2 regions of the Priestia flexa genome follow, and region 2 is predicted to be linked to the other one. Evidence: predicted binding sites of a transcription regulator. Region 2 holds the regulator's gene; the other holds the start of a gene.
What was found. Region 2 encodes NrdR, which represses ribonucleotide reductase genes. Its sites were predicted from a motif close to AACACNATATATNGTGTT; they were not measured.

Region 1 (10,090 bases), 280 kb from region 2:
CTGCTCAAAAAGACGAAAACTAACGATATACCAAAAGACATTCATGTAAAATCATACTATATAGTATAAGCAAATACAAGGAAATGTAGCAGCCATTTATTTCAACAGATAGAGTTTGGGACATAACAAAATGATTGCTTCTAAAACACGAACACTAGCTGTTCCCATCTCTTTGATTTGTCTCAACATGTTCGTTCCATTGCGCTACGGCCACTCGCTTTCCGCGGGGAGGAACCTGAGCTTCCTCGCTGCGCTGCGGGATCTCCGTTTTCCCTCTCTTTCCCGCAGGAGTCGAGTGTCCTACGCTTCATTCCACCCTGTTTCCAACATTGTTTTCACAATCAACCAAAAAACCTGAACGATTAAAAGTTATGAACTCTCAATCGTTCAGGTATAGTAAGGACTGAACTACTTATGTCTCAGTCTCTATCACTTTCTTATAAACCACACTTTAACTGAGCGCCACAATTTGTACATGTGTTGCAGCCACCCATTTCTTCAACAGTTCCTTGGCGACAAACCGGACACGTATTTCCAATTTCAGAACCAATCGTTACATCGGTTGATCCTACTTCGTTGATTGTATCGACTAATACAACGTGTGGTTTTTCTGCTTTTGTTTCTTTTACTTCTTCATCAAATGTATTTTCTTCTGCTTTTAGCGTTAATACCTGAGCATCACGGCTACCGTCTACATAAACCGTACCACCTTTTGCACCGCCTTTATATAAACGCTCGTACACTTTTTGAACTTGTTCAACTGTATAGCCACGAGGTGCATTTACCGTTTTACTAATTGAACTATCAATCCAACGTTGAATGACACACTGAACATCAGCATGAGCTTCTGGAGCCAATTCCATTGCTGAGATAAACCATTCAGGAAGGTTGTTTGGATCCGCTTCTGGATGTTGGTCTAAATATTCTTGAACGATATCTGCCTTTACTTCAATAAATTTCCCTAACCGACCGCTTCTGAAGTAAGAGAATGAGAAGTATGGCTCAAGACCTGTTGACACACCAACCATTGTTCCTGTACTACCAGTAGGTGCTACTGTTAGTAAGTGTGAGTTACGAATACCGTGCTCTTTGATGCTTTCGCGAATGTCTTCAGGCATCTTTTTCATAAACCCTGTGTTTGTGAAAGCTTCACGTAAACGATCCGTTTCTTCCTTAGTATCACCAATTAAGAATGGGAAGCTTCCTTTTTCTTTCCCAAGCTCTACAGACGCACGATATGCTGTTGTTGCAATTGTTTCAAATACTTGATCAACAAGTTCGTTTCCTTTTTCAGAACCGTACTCTGTTTCACAGTAGATAAGCAAATCATGAAGACCCATTACACCAAGACCTACACGACGCTCACCAAGAGCTTGCTTTTGATTTTCTTCTAAGAAGTAAGGCGTTGCATCAATAACGTTATCCTGCATGCGCACACCCGTTTCAACCGTTTGACGAAGTTTTTCAAAGTCTACTGTTTTCTTTTCTTTATCTGCCATTTGCGCTAAATTTACAGCTGCTAAATTACAAACTGAAAACGGTGCAAGTGGTTGTTCTCCACATGGATTTGTTGCCACAACATGCTGACCGTATGCTTGTGCATTTGTCATGTCGTTTGCATTATCAAAGAAGAAGATACCAGGCTCTGCTGAGTACGTTGCGCAAATATTAACTAAGTTCCAAAGCTCTTTTGCACGAATTTTACGATACGTACGAACCTTATTACCTTGTTTTTCCCACTCGCGAACATCTCCTACCTCATGCCAGTTTTCGTTGTAGTGTGCCATTTCTTCTTTCGAATAGCTTTCTACATCTGGGAAGCGAAGCTCGTATTCACCGTCGTTTTCAACTGCATCCATAAACTCTTTTGTTAAACAAACAGAAATGTTTGCTCCTGTTAAGAATTCAGAATTATGAACGCTGTACGTTCCACCAGTTTGTAGCTTTTCTTCAGCATCTGCAATAATTTTCTCGCTGAATCCACCAAGACCTGGAATTTGCTTATAATTGATAATTCCTTGGTACATGTCTTTTTCAGATTCCGTAAGCGGCGTAAATTTCAGCTTATCTTGGGCATGTTTTTTAATCATTTCATCATTTGTGTTTTCAATTAAGAATCGTAAAATGCGTGGATTTTGCATTTTAGAGATAATAAACTCAACAATATCTGGATGCCAATCCGCTAACATAATCATTTGAGCACCGCGACGAGAACCGCCTTGCTCAACAAGGTGCGTAAGTTTCGCAATATCATCTAGCCAAGAGACAGATCCTGATGATTTACCGTTTACACCACGCGCTAGTGTGTTGCGTGGACGCAGGGTTGAACCGTTTGTTCCAACTCCTCCACCTCGGCTCATGATTTCCATGACTTGCTTACGGTGTTCGGAGATTCCTTCGCGAGAATCTTTTACGTACGGCATTACATAGCAGTTAAAGTATGTAACATCCGTTTCAGCTCCCGCTCCGTACAGAACGCGTCCAGCTGGTACAAAGTTCATTTGAACAAGCTCTTGATAGAATTTTTCAAACCATTCGTTTCGCTTCTCTTCCGTTTGTTCAGCGGAAGCTAACCCAGTAGCGTTACGCTTTGCAATTTGCTCATAGAAGATTTCAAGTGGTTTTTCAATTACGTCTAATGAACGAGTAATAAGTCCACTTTCTGCTTCTTCAGGTGCTAACGCTCCGCGAAACTCATCTTCAACCTTTACGACTGCCATCTTTTGGTCAAAATTAATGCTTTCCACATAGCCAAGTCCTCGAGCTGGAAACTTAGGGTCTTCCTTTACGGTTAAAACAACAAAGTCTCCTTTTGATAACGTAAGTTTTTCCGTATCTTTAAACGCATAACGGTCTAACATTACGAGTCGAGATACACCTTTATGAGTAATTTTCATATCTGGTGTAATTGGGTGTACTTGTGGAAAGCGTTCAATATCTTGATTAAGCTTTTCAATATTCATATTTACTTTTTGATTAACTATAACAGTCATTCTGACAACTCCCTTACCAATCGTGCTCTATTTCACCAATCATTTACCTTATTTTGGAAAAAAGCAAAATTTCAACTATCAATAACTTACCACACAGATTGGACAAATTCAACATGTAGTATTCAACCAAAACCCAAGCACCTACATATAGATAGATGTCAAGAAAAATATTTTTTTTACATTAAAAAAAGTATTTGACTTTTACATCAATTACTTTCTTCAGCTAGATAAAATACTTAGGGGCACAGCTTAAATAGTGTGCTCCTAAGCAATCGTTATCTTCTAAAATTCCATTCAACAGAAGCATATTTCTTTTGTGCTAATTCTTCTACGTAACGCTCTTCTTGTTCTGTTAATTCATAAGGTTCTAAGTCAATATCTAAAGCGCTAGCAAAGCCTTTATAAAATGCTTCCTTCGCTTCTTCCATTTGGATTTTACGGCCTGCAATAGCATTGATTGCAACAGCTTTTGAACGAAACGCACGCTGCATTCGCTCTTTCACACGATCATTTGGATAATTAAATACGCTAAATAATTTATCTTCGTCAATCTCTAATAAAATAGAACCGTGCTGTAAAATTACACCTTTTTGACGCGTTTGTGCACTTCCAGCAATTTTACGCCCTTCTACCACAAGCTCATACCATGAAGGTGCATCAAAACAAACAGATGAACGTGGATTTTTCAAACTATTTTTTTCTTCTTCTGTGCGAGGGATTGCAAAATATGCTTCCAGACCCAGCGAACGAAATCCCTCTAATAACCCTTCTGAAATGACACGATACGCCTCTGTCACCGTCTTAGGCATGTTTGGATAGTCTTCCGATACAATGACGCTGTAAGTAAGCTCCTCGTCGTGCAAAACGCCTCGTCCCCCTGTTGGTCGACGCACAAATCCTAATCCTAATTTATCTACCTGTTCAAAATTGATTTCTTTTTCAGCTTTTTGAAAGTAACCAATTGATAATGTTGGAGGATTCCAGCCGTAAAATCGAATCGTTGGTGGTATTTGACCAGTGCTATGCCACTCTAAAAGCGCTTCATCAAGTGCCATATTGTAATATGGCGAACGTTCTTTTGAATCAATGAATCTCCATTTTTGCTTCATTTTTCTCATCCCTAACTAGTATAGTAGACATTTACATATGTAATAAACTTAATCCGTTTTTTAGTCTACCAAAAGATAAGCAGAAGGAAAAGAAAAGTGAAGCAGTAATTTTTTACTTTTCTTTCGTAAAAACTATCGTGACTTCAAGAAGAATCCCTTTACTTCTAATTTCATTCACTTATATAATAAGACTATGTATTTTGTCGAAGAAAGGAAGAAACAACATGTGGGCACTAATCATTGTACTTGCGGCAATTATTATTTATTCTGTCGTAATGTTTTTTTACCAACGTCGCATTATGAAAACGTTAACGGAAGAAGAATTCCGCAGCGGTTATCGTAAAGCACAGCTAGTTGATATTCGCGAACCAAATGAATTTGAAAACGGACATATTTTAGGAGCAAGAAATATTCCTCTTTCACAGTTCCGTATGCGTATAAAGGAGTTCCGTACTGATCAACCTGTTTATATTTACTGCCAAAGTGGCATGCGAACTGGTCGTGCTGCTCAGCTCTTGCGCAAGCATGGTGTGAAAGAGATTCATGACCTAAAAGGCGGATTCAAAGCTTGGAACGGCAAAATTAAAACAAAAAAATAAACCACAAAAACAGCCCCTTCTTAGATGAAGGGGCTGTTTTTTAACTTTCTTTTTGATAGCGAAGTACAGGCTTTCTTGCTGCAAGCGTTTCATCCAATCGCTTCACAACCGTCGTATGAGGTGCTTCTTGAACGATTTCCGGATTTTCTTCCACTTCTTTTGCAATTTGAATCATTGCATCAATAAACGCATCAAGCGTCTCTTTTGATTCCGTTTCAGTTGGTTCAATCATCATGCACTCTTCGACAATAAGAGGGAAGTAAATTGTCGGTGGATGATACCCAAAATCAAGCAGTCGCTTCGCAATATCCAGCGTGCGAACACCGAGTTTCTTTTGCCGCTTCCCTGATAAAACAAATTCATGCTTACAATGACGATCAAACGGTAAATCATAATGCTCTGACAATCGTCTCATCATGTAGTTTGCGTTTAATACCGCATTTTCCGTTACCGCTTTTAAACCATCTGGACCCATAGAGCGGATGTACGTATAAGCACGTACGTTAATACCAAAGTTGCCGTAAAACGGTTTAACTCGGCCAATGGACTGTGGGCGATTGTAGTCGAAAGTAAAGCCGCTTTCCGTTTTGACTAGTACCGGTTTTGGTAAAAATGGAATTAAATCTGCTTTTACACCAACTGGACCAGAACCTGGACCACCACCACCGTGTGGACCTGTGAATGTTTTATGAAGGTTTAAATGTACAACGTCAAAGCCCATATCGCCTGGTCGTGCTTTACTTAATACAGCATTTAAGTTCGCTCCGTCATAATAAAGCTTACCACCAGCTGCATGAACGATTTCTGCCATTTCCAAAATATCTTCTTCAAAAAGACCTAACGTATTTGGGTTTGTTAACATAAGAGCTGCTGTTTCTTCGTTTACTACTTTACGAAGATCATCTAAGTCTACCAAACCATGCTCATTAGATTTTACAGTAACTGTTTCAAATCCAGCTACTGTTGCCGAGGCTGGATTTGTACCATGAGCTGAATCAGGAACGATTACTTTCGTACGCTTCGTATCACCGTTTGCTTCATGATAGGCACGAATCATCATTAACCCCGTCCACTCACCATGAGCACCTGCTGCTGGCTGAAGCGTAACTTCATCCATGCCTGTAATCTCTGTTAAGTGCTCCTGCAAATCATACATGAGCTCAAGAGCACCTTGAACCGTTTCTTCATCCTGAAGTGGATGAATATTAGCGAAGCCTGGAATACGAGCTGTATATTCATTAATTTTTGGATTATATTTCATTGTACAAGAACCAAGCGGATAAAAGCCAGAGTCTACTCCATGGTTACGTTTTGAAAGAGCAGTATAGTGACGCATAATGTCTAGCTCAGATACTTCTGGAAGTTCTGGTGCTTCGGTACGTACATATTCTGCTGGCAACACTTCTGTACTGGTTACTTCCGGCACGTCTAGTTCTGGTAATGAATAGCCAACGCGTCCTTCTTTACTCATTTCAAAAATAAGCGATTGATGTTGATTATGCATAAAGATCCCCCAATTCCTTCACAAGTTGGTCGATTTCTTCTTTTGTACGGAGTTCAGTAAAAGCAAGTAGCATGTGATCCTTAAGCTCATGATAGTCTCGGCCTAAATCATAGCCACCAATGATATGCTTCGCTAATAACTTTTGATTTACTTCCTTACTGGGTTGAGGTAGTTTTACAACCAACTCATTGAAAAATGACCCATTAAAAACAACATCTACTTCGCTTGCTTTTAATGCGTTATATGCATAATGCGTTTTTGATAAATTTTGCGTAGCCATTTCCTTTACCCCTTGCTTTCCTAAGGCAGTCATCGCTACTGAAGCTGCAAGTGCATTTAACGCTTGATTTGAACAAATGTTTGAAGTTGCTTTATCACGGCGAATATGTTGCTCACGTGCTTGAAGCGTTAAGACAAAGCCGCGCTTACCATTTTCATCAATCGTTTGACCAACTAAGCGTCCTGGAATTTTACGCATTAACTTTGTCGTTGTAGCAAAGTAGCCGCAGTGAGGACCACCGAACTGTGTTGGAATACCAAAAGGTTGTGCATCTCCTACAACAATATCAGCACCAAACTGACCCGGAGGAGTTAACAATCCAAGAGATAGTGGATTGCTTGATACAACAAACATTCCTTTTCCTTGATGAGCAATGGCTTCAATTTCTCTTAAAGGTTCTACTTGACCAAAGAAGTTTGGATACTGAACGATGACAGCCGCTACATCATCATCCATGCGCTCCTTCAGCACCGTCAGATCCGTTACGCCGTCTTTGCTTGGTACTTCTACTACTTCAATGTACTGACCTGCTGCGTACGTTTCTAACACAGCTCGTGATTCAGGGTGAACTGTTTCTGAAACTAACACTTTTTTCTTTCTCGTTTGACCTGCACTTAACATGGCTGCCTCAGCAAGTGCTGTACCACCATCGTACATGGATGAATTGGCAACATCCATTCCTGTTAGCTCACAAATCATCGTTTGAAATTCAAAGATAGCCTGCAGCTCTCCTTGCGAAATTTCAGGCTGATATGGTGTATAAGCTGTGTAAAACTCTGAACGCGAAATAACGTGATCAACAATAATTGGCATATAGTGATCATAAACACCTGCTCCTAAAAATGAAGCGTATTCCTTTACGTTCTTATTTTTAGTAGCTAAGTTTGTTAACTCTTTTACTAACTCAGATTCTGATGCCGCTTTTTTTATATTGTATTCCCCTTGGAAACGAACGCTTTCTGGGATATCTGAAAACAACTCATCCACTGAAGACACGCCAATTGCCTTTAACATTTGCTGCTGATCTTCTGATGTCATTGGTAAATAACGATGTACCATTCTTTTGTCCCCTCTCTTTAATTACCCAACATTATTTTGAACGCTTATAAAAAGGTGTCTTCACGACTTTTGCTTTTAAACGTCTTTTTCGCACTTGCACATACACTTCTGTACCTAGCTCAGCATGTTTAGCATCGATAAGTGCAAGACCAATGTTTTTATTTAAAGTTGGCGATTGTGTGCCTGTTGTAACAAAGCCAATCTCTTCTTCCTCACTAAACACTTCATATCCATGTCGTGGAATTCCTTTATCAATCATTTCAAGCCCAACAAGCTTGCGGTTTGGTCCTTCTTCACGCTGACGCTTTAATACCTCTTTGCCGATAAAATCTTCTTTATCCGTTTTCACTGCGAATCCGATACGTGCTTCAATTGGCGTAATATCTTTTGAAAGCTCTTGACCATATAAAGCTAAAGTTGCTTCAAAACGAAGCGTATCTCGTGCTCCTAATCCACACGGAACTACCTCTTCATTTTTTAAAAGCTCAGTCCAAAGCGTTACTACATCTGATGCAGAACAGTACAGTTCAAAACCATCCTCGCCTGTATAACCTGTACGTGAAACAAGCGCTCTCACACCTGCTACTTCTACATCATCTTTAAATGTAAATGGTTTCAAGTCAGATAATGATTCATCTGTTAATTTCTGTAAAACACCTTGTGCAGCTGGACCTTGCAAAGCTAGTAAAGCAAACTCACTTGAACGATTTACAAGCTCAATACTCTCTGGCTTATGCTGCTGTAGCCATTCGAAGTCTTTTTCAATATTTGCTGCGTTTACAACAAGCAGGTAGTCATCTTCTCCTTTTTGATAAACAAGGAGATCATCCACTGTGCCCCCATCTTCATAGCACATCGCGGTATATAGTGCTTTACCTGGACGTAATACTGAAACATCATTCGTCATAACTTTTTGTAAAAATGCCAAGCTATTTGTCCCTTTTACATCAAACTCTCCCATGTGAGAAACATCGAACAGGCCAGCTTTTGTACGAACCGCATGATGTTCTTCTTTAATAGATGAGAATTGAACTGGAAGAGCCCAACCTCCAAAATCAATAATCTTTCCACCGTACTGTTGATAGACATCGTAAAGTGGTGTTTTGTTTAGCTCAGTCATTTAACATCCTCCTCATATAAGGCCATTTGCTTTGGTTTCGGGGAATCATCGTATCTTTTTTACACATAAAAAAGGACAGAGAACTCCCTGCTGTATAGCAGGAAGTCTCTGTCCTTTTCACCTGAAAGTTTACCCGTTAAATAGGTTTGCCTCGTGGGTGGTCTATTCGAAATAGACGCTCTCCAGAGTTGCGTCCAACAAGAGTCTTTTTGCCTGAGAGATTCACATGTTGTTTGCTCCTTCGGCGCCACTTTAAAGCAGTCTCTCCCCTTGTCATCATTCGCCTCTATAAAGTTTGTAATTTTGGGCATACTACTAAGAAACTATTACTTACACACATCAATAACAAAATAGTTCATTTAGTGACAATCTATTTTCTATTTTAAATTTTCTAAAATATATTTTTATCCTACATGATTCTGTTCAGCAGTTCAATAAAAACTTTCAGAAAGGAGCAAAACTAACGATGAACATCAGTATGAAGAAAGATGAAGCATGGGAATCTACTTTTTTAAGTAAACTTGAGCAAGACGGCTCTTGGTCTGATTGGGAAATGTATAAATTAGCATATGAAATCGAGGAGCACACGTTAATTACTGAATTTGAAGGCCTGCAAGCACCTCGCCATTTAACAGACCTAACCCCGCATCCACACCAGTTAGAAGTAGCTAAAAAAGTGGTAGAAGAAATGAATGGAAAAGCGATTTTAGCTGACGAAGTGGGGCTTGGAAAGACAATTGAAGCAGGACTCATTTTAAAAGAATATATGATTCGTGGTCTTGTGAAAAAAGCCCTTATTCTTGTACCAGCATCACTTGTATCCCAATGGGCAATGGAACTTAACCATAAATTTTTTATTCCTGCTGTTCCACAAAAGAAAACATACGTGTGGGAGCAATGCGACGTAGTAGTATCATCCATTGATACAGCCAAGCGCTCTCCTCATCGCGAAATTGTATTAGAACAAGATTATGACCTTATCATCATTGATGAAGCTCATAAACTAAAAAATAATAAAACAAAAAACTATGAGTTTGTTCAAAGCTTAAAGAAAAAGTTTTGCTTATTATTAACAGCGACACCAATTCAAAATCGAGTAGAAGAGATTTTCAACTTAGTTTCGTTATTAAAACCAGGCCACCTAGGAAACAAAGATTATTTTGCTGATTTATTTTCTGCTAAGAAACGTTCTGTTCAAAATGATGAGTATTTAAAGGAACTCGTTAACAAAGTGATGATTCGAAACCGCAGGCAAGACACAGGTATTGAATGGACAAAACGAATTGTTCAAACCGTTCCTGTTGAGTTTTCATCTGAAGAACGAGAGTTGTATGATCAAATCACTTCATTTAAGCAACATTCAAATTTACCCAGCAGTTCCTTTGCAATTTTAACATTGCAGCGCGAAGCTTGTAGCAGTCGCGAA
Region 2 (10,090 bases):
TGGAATAAAGCGCTATGAGCTAGAGAATTACGAAGCCGATGACATTATTGGTACATTAGCAACGCAAGCTGAAAAAGAGAACTTTGAGGTGAAAGTAATTTCAGGTGACAAAGATTTACTTCAGCTTGTTTCAGAACACATAACAGTAGGTATCACGCGAAAAGGTATTACAGATGTTGATGCCTATACGCCAGCTTTAATCGATGAGAAGTATGGCATTAAAGCTATGCAAATTATTGATATGAAGGGACTTATGGGTGACTCTTCTGATAATATTCCAGGTGTTCCTGGAGTTGGAGAAAAGACGGCTCTGAAATTATTAAAAGAGTTTGGAACAGTTGAAAACGTCTTAGAATCAATCGATCAAGTGAGTGGTAAAAAATTAAAAGAAAAGCTATCAGATAACAAAGAGCAGGCACTCATGAGTAAAGAGCTTGCTACAATCGACACAAACGCACCTATTGAAGTGAGCTTGGAAGCTGTTGCGTATCAAGGTGAAAATAGTGAAAAGCTTGTAGCACTATTTAAAGAACTTGGCTTTAATTCTCTTTTAGATAAATTTGGTGGCGATTCAGAGGAAAGTAGCTCTTTTGAAGAGCTTGAATACAAGATAGTGAACAGTGTAGACAACGAGATATTAACAAACGATGCTGCGCTTGTTGTGGAAGGATATGAAGAAAACTATCACCATGATCAGCTGCTAGGTTTTGGTATTAGCAATGAAAATGGCCATTTTTTCATTGGAAAATCAGTAGCTTTAGGGTCCTCTGAATTTGTGAACTGGTTACAGGATCAATCAATGAAAAAGACTGTATTTGATGGAAAAAGAATGGTCGTTTCAATGCGATGGGAAGGCTATGAGATTAAAGGAATTGAACAGGACATTATGATTGCTTCTTACATCTTAAATCCTGCTGAAGCCAACGATGATCTAGCTACAATTGCTAAGCTAAAAGGATATACGCAAGTGAGCTCTGATGAAGTGGTATACGGAAAAGGGGCAAAAAAATCAGTACCTGAAGTAGGAGAATTAGCAGAACATGTTGCTAGAAAAGCAGCAGCTCTTCAATTTTTAAAAGAAAAGCTACTAGCCGAGCTAAAAGAAAATGAGCAGTATGACTTATATGAACAGCTCGAAATGCCCCTGTCATTTGTATTAGCTGATATGGAATATCAAGGAGTGAAAATTGACCATAACCGCTTAGATGAATTAGGGAAAACCATTCATGAACGTCTGAAGGAATTAGAAGCTACTATTTATAGTTATGCTGGAGAAGAATTTAACATTAATTCAACGAAGCAGTTAGGCGTTATTTTGTTTGAAAAGCTTGAGCTCCCTGTTATCAAAAAGACAAAAACAGGCTATTCTACTTCCGCAGACGTGTTGGAACAGTTAGCTGATAAGCATGACATTATCCAAGAAATTTTAGAATACCGTCAGCTTGGCAAGCTCCAGTCCACATATGTGGAAGGGCTAAAGAAAGTCATCCATTCCGATCAGAAAGTTCATACGCGTTTTAATCAAACTCTAACGCAAACAGGGCGCTTAAGCTCAGTTGATCCGAACCTGCAAAATATTCCAATACGCTTAGAAGAAGGGAAAAAAATACGTTCAGCTTTTGTCCCGTCAAAGAAAGATTGGATAATCTTTGCTGCTGACTATTCTCAAATCGAGCTACGCGTTTTAGCGCATATTGCAGCTGATGAAAAACTAATTGAGGCATTTACAGAAGATCTCGATATCCATACAAAAACGGCTATGGACGTGTTCCATGTAGCAAAAGAGGACGTGACGTCTAATATGAGGCGTCAAGCAAAAGCGGTTAACTTCGGAATTGTGTATGGTATTAGTGACTATGGGTTATCACAGAACCTCGGGATTACGCGAAAAGAAGCGGCAAAGTTCATTGAGCGCTACCTGGAAAGCTTTCCTGGTGTTCAAGAATATATGGCGGATATTGTACGTCAAGCAAAAGAAGCGGGATACGTAACAACTTTATTGCATCGTCGTCGCTATCTGCCAGAGATTACAAGTCGCAACTTTAATCTGAGAAGCTTTGCTGAGAGAACGGCTATGAACACACCTATTCAAGGAACAGCTGCTGATATTATCAAAAAAGCAATGATTGAAATGGCAAAGCGATTAAAAGAAGAGAAGTTAGAAACAAAGCTTCTTCTTCAAGTACATGATGAGCTTATCTTTGAAGCGCCAAAACATGAAATTGAAATTCTTGAGCGTATTGTTCCAGAGGTGATGGAAAGTGCACTAAAATTAGATGTACCTTTAAAAGTAGATTACTCGTATGGTGCTACTTGGTTTGACGCTAAGTAACCAACAATGAATTAGCAAAGAGAGGTGGATAAGGTGCCCGAATTACCAGAAGTTGAAACGGTTCGCCGCACGCTCATTCATTTAGTAAAAGGAAAAACAATTGATGAAGTAAAAGTAACATGGCCAAATATCATTAAGCGACCGGTTGAAGTTGAACAGTTTTGTGATGCACTAAAGGGACAGACGATTCAAGATGTACACCGTCGAGGGAAATTTCTAAAAATCATTTTAGATAACTACGTATTAGTTTCTCACCTCCGAATGGAAGGTAAGTATGCTCTTGCTGAGAAGGATGAACCAATTGATAAGCATACACATGTTATTTTTCTGTTTAAGGATGGTACGCAGTTAAGGTATAAAGATGTACGAAAATTTGGGACCATGCATTTATTTCAACCAGGAGAAGAAGAGCTCTCACCACCTCTAAGTACACTGGGTCCGGAGCCTTTTGAAGAACTGTTTACAGCGGAAGTTCTAAAAAACCGAATCGGTCGAACGAGTCGAAAAATTAAGGCGGTTTTATTAGACCAACAAGTGGTCGTTGGGCTTGGGAATATCTATGTGGATGAAGCGCTTTTCCGAGCTCGTATACATCCTGAGCGTGTAGCAAGCCAGCTCACCGATGAGGAGTTGGACCGTTTGCATAAAGAAATCGTAGCAACTCTACAGGAAGCGGTTGAAAAAGGTGGAAGTACCATTCGATCCTACGTAAATACTCAAGGAGAGATGGGGATGTTTCAGCTTCAGCTTTATGTTTATGGTAAAAAAGACGAACCTTGTGTTGTATGTGGCACTCCGATTAAGAAATATGTAGTAGCGGGAAGAGGTACGCATATTTGTCCAAGTTGCCAGAAGCTTGAAGAATAATAACAATGGATGGGCTCCTTTCATATACTTTAGATAGATGAAATGGAAGGAGCTCTTTAAGATGATTTCACTTTCTTTAATACTAGTAGCTTTTGCAGTAAGCCTAGATAGCTTCAGCGTAGGATTAACATACGGATTGCGAAAACTTAAAATTCCGTTTAAATCAATTTTAATTATTGCTTGTTGTTCCGCGTTTACATTAACGCTTGCGATGTTTGTCGGCAAAATGATTACGCATTTATTTTCTCCGGCTGCGCTTGACACCATTGGTGGCATTATTTTTGTATTGTTGGGCATGTGGATTTTGTATCAATTTTTTCGTCCTGAAGAAGAGGAAACAGCAAAGCTGGAAGAAAAAATCATTTTTAAAGTAGAAATAAAATCCATTGGCTTGGTCATTAATATTTTGAAAAAGCCGACGACAGCAGATTTAGATAAATCAGGCTCTATTACGGGAGTTGAAGCGTTAATTTTAGGTATCGCGTTATCATTGGATGCATTTGGAGCTGGAATAGCAGCAGCTTTATTAGGTTATTCACCAGTCATATTGGCCATCGCAGTAGCGGCAATGAGCTTTATTTTTCTTACATTAGGAATTCAAATTGGAAAATGGTTTTCTAAACTAGCTTGGATGAGGATGTTTTCATTTGTACCAGGTGTTGTATTGATTTTAATGGGAATATTGAGATTATAAGAAGTAAAAGGGAGAACATTATGACGATTGTTGTTGGTTTAACGGGTGGAATCGCTAGTGGAAAAAGTACGGTCTCAGCGATATTCCGTGAAATGAATATACCGGTAATCGATGCTGATCAGATTGCAAAAGAAGTCGTTCAGAACGGTAGAGTCGCTTATAGTAAGATTGTTGAGGCATTTGGAAAAGAGATTTTACAAGAAGATCTAGAAATTAATCGTGCTGCTCTTGGTCAGATTATCTTTCATAACGAACAGGAGCGTCAAAAGCTCAATTCAATTGTACACCCGGAAGTTCGAAGTGAAATGTTAAAGCAAAAAGAACAATTGATTGCTGAGCAATATCAGCTAGTTGTGTTGGATATTCCACTTTTGTTTGAAAGCAAATTAACGTATCTAGTAGACCAAGTTATTGTTGTCCATGTAAATGAACTTGTGCAGCTTGAGAGACTACAAAAAAGAAATAACCTCTCTAAAGAAGATGCATTAGCGAGAATTAAGTCTCAACTGCCTTTAACTGAAAAGGCAAAGATGGCAGATTTTATTATTGATAACAATGGAAGTATAGATGAAACAAAAGAGCAAGTTATAAAACTTGTATCAAAATTAACAAATTGAGTTGGAGAGAAGTCATTCTTTCCAGCTTTTTTTAATATATGTAGAATAAGACAACAAAATAATGTGCAATAATTCTTCATTTTAAAATTATTTATGTTATACTATTTTGTATAAAAAGTTAATTAGTATAACATATTTGTTAGGGGGAATAACCATGAAAGCACGAATTGCAATTAATGGTTTTGGGAGAATTGGAAGAATGGTTTTTCGAACAGCGATTGAAGAGGAAAAGTTAGATATTGTTGCAATTAATGCAAGCTATCCTGCAGAAACTTTAGCGCATTTAATCAAATATGACTCCATTCATGGTCCATTTGCTGGAGAAGTTATCTGTGAAACAGATGCGTTGATTGTAAATGGTAAAAGAATTCAGCTACTTGACTCGCGAGATCCACTCTTATTACCATGGAAACAATTACAAATTGATTTAGTAATTGAAGCAACTGGAAAATTTAATTCTAGAGAAAAAGCGCAGTTACATATTGAGGCTGGTGCTCAAAAAGTTGTCTTAACAGCACCTGGTAAAGATGAAGATGTCACAATTGTAATGGGAGTAAATGAAAAGGTGCTGGATGTGCATAAGCATCACATTATCTCAAATGCATCTTGTACGACAAACTGCCTAGCGCCTGTTGTCAAGGTATTAGACGAGGCTTTTACTATTGAGAACGGTTTAATGACAACGGTTCACGCATATACGAACGACCAAAAAAATATTGATAACCCACATAAAGATTTACGACGCGCGCGCGCATGCGGTCAGTCCATTATTCCTACAACAACTGGGGCTGCCAAAGCATTATCACTTGTGCTTCCTCATCTCAGTGGGAAATTACATGGTATGGCGCTGCGAGTTCCAACGCCAAATGTATCGCTTGTAGACCTCGTTGTTGATGTTAGGAAAGCGGTAACAAAAGAAGCGGTGAATAAAGCGTTTATTCAATCCGCAGAAGGTCCACTACAAGGAATACTGGCATTTACAACAGAACCGTTAGTATCAATTGATTTCAATACAAACCCCAATTCAGCAATCATTGACGGCTTATCAACCATGGTCATGGATGAACATAAAATTAAAGTATTAGCGTGGTACGATAACGAATGGGGATACTCACAAAGAGTAGTCGATTTAGTAAAATATATTACAGCAGAGATGATTCAAAATTCAAAGCTAAAGGTTGGATAAATAAGCGAGGCAATCATGCCTCGCTTTTTGTATTTGAATTCATTGTTTGTTCTAACTGAGATAGGGAACTAATAAATGAGAGGTCTTAAAAAGTGGTGGGGCAGAGAATAAATCGAGTTTAGCTACGGATTGCAAATTTAAATAAAATCACGTGTTGCAAAATGAGTCTAAACAAAGTATACTATGTTTCGTGAACTTCTTGTGTACCTTTCGGTTATGTATCTACTTAAAGGGTTAGGACCTCTCTGGACTAACTTTCCCCCGTGGTAGTTAACATGCTATATGGCGAAAGAATTTCATATTTAACGATTAAAAATTGTTAAAGGGGGAAATATCATTATGGAAACAATGGGTCGTCACGTTATCTCAGAATTATGGGGTTGTGATTTCGATAAGTTGAATGATATGGATTATATTGAAAAAACGTTTGTAGATGCAGCACTAAAAACTGGAGCGGAAGTTCGTGAGGTTGCGTTTCATAAATTTGCACCTCAGGGCGTAAGTGGGGTTGTTATTATTTCAGAATCACATTTAACTATCCACAGCTTTCCAGAGCATGGGTATGCAAGCATCGATGTATACACATGTGGAGACTTAGATCCAACAATTGCTGCTGACTATATTGCAGATGAACTAAATGCTCAAACACGTGAGACAATTGAAGTACCGCGTGGAATGGGTCCTGTACAAGTAAAGCAAACGAAAGCAAATGTACTTTAATAGTATAAAACAAAGCTAAGAACAATTAGGGACTGCTCTATAAATTGGACTCGCCATTTATAGACAGTCCTTTTTAGATACAAAAATACCGTTTATCCATTATAATAAAGAAAGTAGCTAGGGTATCTTTAGTAGCTATAGCGATTATTTTGATAAAAAGGAGTCTACACAACATGGGGATTATTCAAAAAGTAAAGTCAGTTTTTTCGAATCATTCTGAAACTAGGGACCACCACGAAAATCCAAAGTTACAAACACATTACTACAAATCAACAGCCTCTCAAACATTTACTCAGGTGCAAAATTTATTGAAGAATATGAATGGAGTAGAAATTTTAGCCGCTTATGAAGAGCGTGGAGAGATTAGCTTAAACGTGTCAAAGGGGAGAAAGGCGTTTGTTGTTATTACGATTATTTCATTACGACCTTTTGAAACCGCTATCGATTTTTCGGTTACAACGGAATCAAAAGTAATGCCATTCGATTTTGGTTATAGTAAAGAATTAATCATCTTTTTTTATAAATATTTTGACCAACATTTGATTGCTATTAAGTAAGGGAAATAAAGTGTATTAAACAAATAAAGCTGTGTAGCGCCTTTATCTATTGGAAAACAAATGTTTTAGGAAATAAAATTTCAGAATTCATTCTCCTTCACTTGTATTCAAGCTTTGTTTTCTATAATATGAAAAGAAAGTGAATTTTTATTTTGAATTTCTAACGTACATAAGTGGTTAGTTCGTACAAGCTGCTTAGTTTATACAAATATAAAAGGTTATTTATTGGAGTTGAGAAGATGAAATGTCCTTCCTGTCAGTATAATGGAACGAGAGTGTTAGACTCACGGCCTGTTGAAGAAGGTCGTTCAATTCGCAGACGGCGTGAATGCGAAAGTTGTCACTATCGTTATACAACATTTGAAAAAGTAGAAGAGCCACCTTTAATTGTAGTGAAAAAAGATGGGGCGCGTGAAGAGTTTAGCAAAGAGAAAATTTTACGCGGTTTAATAAAGGCATGTGAGAAAAGGCAAGTTAGCTTAAAACAATTAGAAGATACTGTACATGATATTGAATCTGAATTGCGCAGTCAAGGTGCATCAGAAGTGCAGTCAGACGTTGTTGGGGAAATGGTAATGGAAAGACTAGCTGCTATCGATGAAGTATCGTATGTACGCTTTGCTTCTGTTTATCGTCAATTTAAAGACATTAATGTATTTATTGATGAACTAAAGGAGTTAATTAAGAAGGAAAAATTATAAAAGAGCTATTAAAGAGATTTTTTTAGCTCTTTTTTGCTATTTTAGAATTGGGTAGGTAATGATGATGAATGAGCAACATTGGAAAGAAATTATTCCAGTTGACCGTTATGTTGTGAGAACGAGCGGCGTTATTCAAGAATATGATCGAAAAGTGTTAACAACTCTATATCAACCGTTAATTGGAACCGTGTGCTATGGCTTATATATGACGTTATGGAGTGAACTAGAACAAGGACGCTTATGGGGAACAGAAGTAACGCATCATCACCTAATGGCCGTTATGCAAATGAACTTGAAATCCATTTATCAGGAGCGATTAAAGCTTGAAGGTATTGGCTTATTAAAAACCTATATGAAAGAAGAAGACGGGGGAAGAGTTTATATTTATGAGTTAATTCCACCATTAACACCACAGCAGTTTTTTGATGATGGTGTTTTAAACGTCTACTTATACAATCGATTAGGTAAAAATGTATTTCAAAAAATTAGACGATATTTTATGGATCCAGCTGTGGACCACAGTGAGTTTAAAGATGTTACTCGTTCATTTAATGATGTGTATAAGTCAGTACAAACGACAGAGCTCACGTCAAGTTTACAACGAGAGAACCAAGATGTCTTCAAACCAAGTGGAGATCTGGACTATGTGGATAATTCACAAAGAGCTAATATAACAATTAAGGATGCTGGCTTTGACTTTGATTTATTTTTGACAGGGTTAACTGAGTCTATGATTTCGAAAAAAGCAATTACAGCCAAGGTGAGGTTAGCAATTGAAAAGCTAGCATTTTTATATCAAATTGATGCTCTGCAAATGAAGAATGTGGTCTTGGACGCGTTGAACGAAAATGATCAAGTAGATATTGAGCTGCTTCGAAAAGCTGCTAGAAACCATTATCAGTTTGAAAATGGAGAAGCGCTACCTAACTTAAGTGAACAAATTCAGCCGCCGTTATTGCGAACTATGGAACATAGAGAGCCAACTTCTCAAGAAGAGAAGTTAATTAAGCAGTTAGAAGTGACGTCTCCAAGACAGCTACTGACAGACTTGTCCGGTGGAGCAACGCCTTCTAAAGCAGATTTACAAATGGTTGAAGACGTTATGTTTCATCAAAACCTTTCTCCAGGTGTTGCTAATGTACTCATTTATTATGTCATGCTAAGAACGGATATGAAGTTATCAAAAGCATATGTGGATAAAATTGCAGGACACTGGGCTCGTAAAAAGGTAAAAACAGTGGAAGAAGCGATGGTCATTGCGAAAAATGAGCATAAAGAATACCAAAACTGGGCTGAATCTAAGCAAACGGCGACGAAGAAACAAAGAACGATTCGTAAAGAGATGGTGCCAGATTGGTTGAAAGAAGAGTCTGAAGAGAAAAAGAAACCTCAAAGTCAAAAAGAAGATTTAGACTTTGAAGAAGAAAAGCGGAAACTTGAAGAAGAGTTAAAACAGCTTGATTTAGATTTAAAGAAAAATCGTGAAGATTAATGAATGGAAAGGAGAGGTGATGGGGTGAAGTCAATCAATGATTCGCTAAACAAACTAGCAAATAATCAAGGTTTCAAGGAACGATTTGAAACGTTAAAATCAGAAGTACTTTCTGATCGTAATGTCCAAGATTTCTTAAGGAAGAATCGAGATCAATTGGATGAAGGTATTGTAGAACGAGGTCTCATTAAGATGCATGAATTTAAAGGACAAAGCAAAGAGTGTCAAGACTGTCCATCCCTGCAAAGCTGCGTTAATATGATTAAAGGTTATCAGCCAAAGCTTGTAATTGATGGTAAAAACATTGATGTGACCTATGAGCGCTGCCCTCGAAAAGTAACTGAAGATGAACGCAAAGAGCAAGAATCATTTATCCAGTGTCTTTATGTACCGAAAGATATTTTAGGTGCTTCCATGTCAGATATTGAAATTGAGCAAGGAAGGCTTGAAGCAATCAAGTTAGTACGAGATTTTGTCAGGGAGTATGAACCTAATAAGAAGATGAAAGCTCTTTATCTACATGGATCGTTCGGTGTTGGAAAAACATACTTTTTAGGTGCCATTGCTAATGCTTTAGCTGAAAAGAAAGTAAAATCAACGATTGTATATGTTCCTGAATTCTTACGTGAGCTTAAAGGATCTTTTCAAGATAAAACCTTTAACGAGAAGATTGAATACGTTAAAAAAGTGCCTGTCCTAATGTTAGATGATTTGGGAGCAGAATCCGTAACAAGCTGGATGCGCGACGATGTATTGGGTACCATTCTTCAATTTCGAATGTTAGAAAATTTACCTACTTTCTTTACGTCAAACCTAAATTTTCAGCAGATGAAGCACCATTTAACGTATACGCAAAAAGGCGAGGAAGAAGAGCTAAAAGCTGCCCGCATTATGGAACGAATCAAGACGTTAGCCACTCCTGTA

Region 1: a site for NrdR is predicted at 3,099-3,116, ahead of LZP85_RS15105 (vitamin B12-dependent ribonucleotide reductase). Genes of this name have one in related genera too.

Annotation. Positions count from the first base shown of each region.
Region 1 covers NZ_CP090431.1:2,933,377-2,943,466, forward strand. Annotated here, with positions in the region: gene LZP85_RS15105 (vitamin B12-dependent ribonucleotide reductase) at 438-2,993, opposite strand; gene LZP85_RS15110 (lipoate--protein ligase family protein) at 3,269-4,102, opposite strand; gene LZP85_RS15115 (rhodanese-like domain-containing protein) at 4,327-4,701, shown strand; gene gcvPB (aminomethyl-transferring glycine dehydrogenase subunit GcvPB) at 4,742-6,205, opposite strand; gene gcvPA (aminomethyl-transferring glycine dehydrogenase subunit GcvPA) at 6,198-7,544, opposite strand; gene gcvT (glycine cleavage system aminomethyltransferase GcvT) at 7,576-8,664, opposite strand; glycine riboswitch at 8,771-8,852, opposite strand; glycine riboswitch at 8,856-8,944, opposite strand; gene LZP85_RS15135 (DEAD/DEAH box helicase) at 9,131-10,090, shown strand, end outside.
Region 2 covers NZ_CP090431.1:3,209,533-3,219,622, reverse strand. Annotated here, with positions in the region: gene polA (DNA polymerase I) at 1-2,332, shown strand, start outside; gene mutM (DNA-formamidopyrimidine glycosylase) at 2,366-3,199, shown strand; gene ytaF (sporulation membrane protein YtaF) at 3,261-3,893, shown strand; gene coaE (dephospho-CoA kinase) at 3,914-4,510, shown strand; gene LZP85_RS16540 (glyceraldehyde-3-phosphate dehydrogenase) at 4,665-5,696, shown strand; gene speD (adenosylmethionine decarboxylase) at 6,036-6,416, shown strand; gene LZP85_RS16530 (hypothetical protein) at 6,590-6,973, shown strand; gene nrdR (transcriptional regulator NrdR) at 7,213-7,674, shown strand; gene LZP85_RS16520 (replication initiation and membrane attachment family protein) at 7,739-9,166, shown strand; gene dnaI (primosomal protein DnaI) at 9,191-10,090, shown strand, end outside.